Linked DNA regions of Bdellovibrio bacteriovorus HD100. The protein of the gene in region 2 binds, or shares a complex with, the protein of the main gene of each other region. Links are inferred from orthologs where the notes say so. Each region holds a gene or a part of one and is shown on either strand. Other genes may lie near its edges.

Region 1 (2,982 bases), 2.6 Mb from region 2 along the record:
TGTCGGTGTAGTTGAAGCAGGTTGGGCAGTCGTGAACTTCAGCCTTGACGCGCAAAAGCGCCTCACTCAAACGCTCCGGGTATTCGTTCCCGGTGCGCAGAATGTAATAAGCCAGACGCTGAGCAGTCTTCGGCCCGATACCAGGCAGACGGCTCAACTCGTGGACTAATTTTTCAAGGGCAGAAATATGTAACACTTACTACTCCAGCTTCGGACGCCCGTGGCGCCCTCAGCACTGTGGCCGCAGGCCAGCCTTAGAACATTCCTGGGATATTTAGGCCGCCAGTGATTTTTTCCATTTCTTTAGCGGAAGTATCACGGGCTGTTTTAACTGCTTCGTTGGTTGCAGACAGGATCATGTCCTGAAGCATCTCAACATCGCCAGCTTTCAAAACTTCAGGGTCGATGGTCAATGCCGTGATCAAGTGGTCGCCGTTCACTTTTACTTTTACAGCGCCGCCACCGGAAGTTGCTTCGTACTCAACTTTTGCAAGTTCTTCCTGGGCTTTCTTCATTTTCATCTGCATTTGGTTGGCTTGCTTCATCAGCTGGGCCATTCCGCCGGGCATACCCTTCATAAAATCTCCTTTTTTAGTGGCCGCGCTTGTTCAGTTCAACGATGGACTTGATCTGTCCCTTGAACACGGTTTGAGCGGCTTTAACCATCGGGTTTTCAATGATCTTGTTGCGCAGATCCTCTTCGGCCATCTGCACTTTTTTCTGCTGGATGGCTTGGGCGGATTCGCCGACCTGATCACGACTCATCAATACTTCAAAAGAATACCCAGCACCCCAGTACGAATCAATAAATCCCTGTAGTTTTTTGCGCACTTGGGCGTCAGCCATTTGGTCTTTCAGAAAGGCCAATTTCACAGGAACGCCAAGGCTGATCAGCTTTCCCTCTTCCTTAACAAACAGTAAATTTTCCACTTTCGCTGCAAACAAAGCGTCGTCCTGACGAAGCAGTTCAACAAAGTTCACCCAGCGCTCTTTAGAGGTGGAACCAGAGGCAATTTTCGGTTTGCTTTCAACAACCGGAGTTGGTTGAGCTGCCGGAACCGGAGCGGCCGGTGCGGTCGCCGCAGGCTTTGCCGCTGGTGCGGGATTTGATTTCAGGGAAGAGGCCGCGGAAGAAGCTTTGTTCAGTGCTGCCTTCATCGCCTCAAGACCGGTCGGTCCATCCAGAACCTTCTGGGATTCTTCGATGCGATCATGTCCTTTTACGGGAAGGCTTACCGGCGGAACGTAGGGCCTGGCCCCACCTGCGCTGTGAGAGGGGATAGCTCCGCCTTGCAACAAAGTCTTCAGATCCACAAGTTTGGGAGCAGAAGCCATGCGCAGCAAAGTCACTTCAAGTACAATGCGAGGGTCCTGGGCGCGCGGAATGTCCGAGCCCCCCTTCAAAGCCATGTCGAAGAGCATGTGAATGTCTTCTTCCGGCAGACGCTGAGCCATTTCGCTCAAAGCCTGCAGTTCAGAGTCCGGCATTTCCAGAATCTGACTGGCTTGGGCTTCAGATACTTTGATCAGAAGCAGGTTGCGGATCATTTCCAAAAGATCCTGAGAATACAAGTGCGGCTCAAAACCGGCCGCAGCGATTTTCTCAATCACTTTCAAAACCGCCTGAGAGTTGCGATCAATCAGGGCGTTCAAAGTTTCAAAAAGCAAAGCCCGGTCCGTCAGACCCAGGATTTCAACCACACTGGCGCGGGTTAAAGGACCGTTGGCAAAAGTGATCACCTGATCCAGCAAACTTTGCGAGTCACGCATGGATCCGTCACCTTGACGAGCCACCACCCACAAAGCCTCATCATCCGCCGTCACGCCTTCGCGATCACAGATCAGTTTCAGGCGTTCGGTGATAGAGCGGGTGGAGATACGGCGGAAATCAAAACGCTGACAGCGGGACAGAATCGTCTGCGGGATCTTGTGCACTTCGGTGGTGGCCATGATGAACACCACGTGAGCCGGCGGCTCTTCCAATGTCTTCAACAGGGCGTTGAAGGCGCTGGTGGAAAGCATGTGCACTTCGTCGATGATATAGATTTTGTATTTTCCACTGGAAGGCATGAAAGCCACAGTGTCGCGAAGTTCACGGATCGCATCCACACCGTTGTTGGAAGCTCCATCGATCTCGATCACGTCAATGCTGGAACCGCCCGCGATCTCGTTGCACGAATAGCAGTCATTGCACGGAACAAAGTTCTGGGCATTCGGACAGCGAAGAGCTTTGGCAAGGATACGGGCAGAAGAAGTTTTTCCTGTACCACGCGGACCTGTGAAAAGCAGGGCGTGAGGCAAGCGACCGTTTTTAAGAGCATTGGAAAGTGTTTGGGTAATATGATTTTGCCCGACAACGTCGGTAAATGATTGGGGACGCCATTTGCGTGCAATCACCTGATAAGACAAAATCCACCCCTCAAGATCATGAAACAGGAAAAAAAAGTGGCCGAGCACCCCATATCACATAGTCCCTCGAGTGCCGTTGCTTCCTTCCGGACCTAGCGGGATTCGTCAAGAGAGCTATTGTATGGGACCCGGCCACCGCTGGATGTATCCCATTGGTGGGGGGATTACATTCGATAACTCGCCGCGCATTTCAGTTAGTTTGGGAACCCCGTTAATCGGGCACGCCGTCCGGGCTCTGCTGGCGCCGGGGCGGGGCCCCGGTTCGGGCCATCGTGGCCCCGCCAGAGGCCCTCCTTCGGGGGTTCCCCTCCCAAACTAACTGAAATACCCGAAGTTAGCGAAAATACGGGGGAATGGGGTAACTGGGCGGTGGTGCTTTGGGGGATTGTTGGCTGGCCCTGCGGGCGCCGCGGTTTTTCTGGCTGGCCTTCGGCGCCGCTTTTTTGGGGCTTGGCCCCTTTCCCCCCTTTTGGGGCTTTGCCCCTTGCCCCCGGGAGAGGGGTGGGAGTGAGGGGAGGGTTAACTGGGAATTGTTGGGGTGGGTCGTTGCTTGCTGTTCCTCAATCCTTGCGC
Region 2 (2,845 bases):
CGGACCTGTTGACGTTCACCAACCGCTTTGAGCGCCAGGCTTTGATCCGCGTGACTGTGTCACCGTTGGTCAAGGGCTTCGTCAGAGTCCAAATAGGCGATGTAAAGGGCTCAATGCGCCTTGTTGCAATGCGATTTGTTGACGTCTACACCGCAATATCTGACAAAGTCCACTTGGGTGGGCGTCGTGCTTGCGGCCCTGTATTCAACTAATCTTTCTTGCGGTGCAAAATGAAATTTATCGTATTTGAGGGGCTGGACGGCTCCGGCAAAAGTTCTTTGATGGCGGCGTTGGAGCGTGAGCTGCAAAACAGAGCCATCAACTTTTTGCGCACCCGTGAGCCCGGCGGAACTCCGCTGGGTGATGAAATCCGCAACATGATCCTGAGAAAAGAAGGCCCGGCACCAACCCCACGCACAGAATTGCTGCTTTATGAAGCCAGCCGTTCCCAGCACGTGGATCAGGTGATCCGTCCGGCTTTGGCGGCAGGCACGTGGGTTCTGTGTGATCGTTTTGCTGCAAGCTCTGTCGCGTTTCAAAGTGGCGGGCGTGCGATCTCTGAGGCCGACGTGGTGATGCTGAATACCTTTGCCACCGGCGGTTTGAAAGCCGACATCACTGTTCTTTTGGATTTGTCTGTGGAAGAAAGTCGCCGTCGCCGTCAGGGGCGTGGTGCTGTCACCGGAGAAACCGAAGACCGCATTGAATCTGAAGCCGACACTTTCCATGAAAACGTTCGTCAGTCCTTCCTGAAGCAGTCCCGTGAAGACGCCGCTGCGTGGATCGTTCTGGATGCGCGTGAAACCCCGGAAGTACTATTCAAACAGCTGTTGCAGTCTTTGACTGAACGAAAAGTTTTGTAAGGACGTAGCAATGGCCCGGATGCTGGATTTCGTCTTAGGACATCAGGAAACAATCAAAAAAATGGTCGAGTCTTTCGAAAACGGAAAGCCCGGTCAGACCTTTTTGTTTGTGGGTCCGGGCGGCATCGGCAAAAAACTGACAGCGATGGGGCTGGCGCAGGCTCTGTTGTGTCCTTCCAGCCCGCGGGGCTGTGGTAAATGCCCTTCTTGTTTCCGCATTTCCCAGGGCTCGCACGAAGGTCTTAAGTTGATTGCCCCCAATGGGGCCAACATCAAAATGGAACAAGCCAAAGAGGTTCTGGAATTCCTCAGTTTAAAAAGTCTGACAGGCAACCGTGTGATCGTCATTGATCAGGCACAAACCCTGAATCCGCAGGCGGCCAATTCTTTGTTAAAAACTTTGGAGGAACCGCCAGAGGGTACGTTCTTCTTTTTAATTGCTCCCAGTGTGGCGGGGATTCTGCCGACCATTCGGTCCCGGTCCCGCATTGTGCAGTTCCGTCCGTTGACTCAGGAGGATCTGGGAAAACGCGTGAAAGCGCCGGCCTGGGCGTTGAAGGCCGCAGGTGGAAGTTTTGAAAAGCTGGCTCAGTTGCAGGATGGTCCCGAGCAGGAAGTGCGCGAAAAGGCGGTGGAGCTTCTGACTTTGTTCATTCAGGATGCTGACTTCCTGCTTAATGAACTGTGGAGAAACGAGTTCAAAGACCGCGCTCAAGGGCAGCGCATGATCTCCTATTGGATTGGCTTCTTAAAGGATGCCATTTGTCTGCAAGAGGGTGCTAAAACTCAGATTGTGAATCTGGATCAGGCGCCGCTGATCAAGGTCCTGGCAGAGCTGGAACGCCCACGAATTCTGAATTTGATTCAGAAAGCGCTGCAAGTGGAGCAGGCCTTTGCCGCCAATCGGGATCCTCAGCTGATCATCGAAGAATTCTACGTCACGTCCAAGGCTTAAAGCGCATTGTCACCTTCCGTGACGGCTGTTATACTTGCCCTATGGAATGGATCGATATTCACGCACATTTGAATATGCTCGAAGAGGGTGTTGAAGCCGCAATCAACAATGCGAAAGCCGTGGGCGTGAAGAAGATCATCACCATCGGCACCCAGCCGGAAGATCATCCGATCGTGCTGGATATTGCCCGCAAATATTATCCGGAAGTGTACTGCACTTTGGGTGTGCATCCTCATGACGGTGGCACTTACACGGAAGCTGCCGGTAAATTTATCGAAGAACATGTCACTGAGCCTTGCGTGGTGGCTGTCGGTGAAATCGGTCTGGATTACTATTACGACAATTCCCCGCGTGAACTTCAGAAGGAAGCCTTCCGCGCACAGCTTGAAATCGCCCGCAGAACCAAAATGCCGGTCGAGATTCACACCCGCGATGCAGAAGAAGACACCATCGAGATTTTAAAAGAATTCAAAGGCGAAGTGAATGGCCTGATCCATTGCTTTACCGGCACAGAATGGCTGGCTCGTCAGGCGCTGGACGTGGGTTTCAATATCTCTATCAGTGGTGTGGTGACTTTCAAAAGTGCCGATTCTTTGCGCGAGACCGTGAAGATGCTGCCACTGGATCGCATCCATGTGGAAACCGATTCACCGTTCCTGGCACCGATCCCGATGCGTGGACGCAAGAACACTCCGGCTTATGTTATTCACACGGCGAAGTTCGTGGCTGACCTTAAAGGGATCAGCCTTGAACAACTGTGTGAACAGACGCGTATCAATGCTCTGAAAATGTTCCCGAAAATTCAGTGGTAGTTTGCAGCAGCTGAGTCCGCGTGGTTTTGATCCACGGGGCAAAGGGTGCAACTTTTGTCGCCTGGGCAATGCCAGCACAGCTGACCTGTCCGTTCGGTAGACGTTTGCCATAGACGGCGGAATTAACACCAATCACTTTCAGCACGCCATTTTCATGTGAAAACTGCGGGCCACCGGAATCCCCCTGACAGATGAACACCGGAACTTTTGAATTC

Evidence for each region. Proteins that work in one complex are often made in the same cells at the same time.
Region 1: the proteins of BD_RS04790 (region 2) and dnaX are in contact, whole or in part, in a cryo-EM structure (PDB 8GIZ), measured with the Escherichia coli proteins. The link is inferred for Bdellovibrio bacteriovorus HD100 from one-to-one orthologs.

Annotation. Positions count from the first base shown.
Region 1 is NC_005363.1:3,606,578-3,609,559, reverse strand. It holds dnaX (DNA polymerase III subunit gamma/tau), read right to left. Parts: upstream 2,410-2,982; coding sequence 592-2,409; downstream 1-591. Other genes in the region: BD_RS17060 (YbaB/EbfC family nucleoid-associated protein), read right to left, coding at 255-578; recR (recombination mediator RecR), read right to left, coding at 1-196. UniProt on the Escherichia coli protein: Part of the beta sliding clamp loading complex, which hydrolyzes ATP to load the beta clamp onto primed DNA to form the DNA replication pre-initiation complex.
Region 2 is NC_005363.1:984,771-987,615, forward strand. It holds BD_RS04790 (DNA polymerase III subunit delta'), read left to right. Parts: upstream 1-873; coding sequence 874-1,818; downstream 1,819-2,845. Other genes in the region: BD_RS04780 (hypothetical protein), read left to right, coding at 1-212; tmk (dTMP kinase), read left to right, coding at 231-863; BD_RS04795 (TatD family hydrolase), read left to right, coding at 1,860-2,630; BD_RS04800 (S1 family peptidase), read right to left, coding at 2,593-2,845. UniProt on the Escherichia coli protein: Part of the beta sliding clamp loading complex, which hydrolyzes ATP to load the beta clamp onto primed DNA to form the DNA replication pre-initiation complex.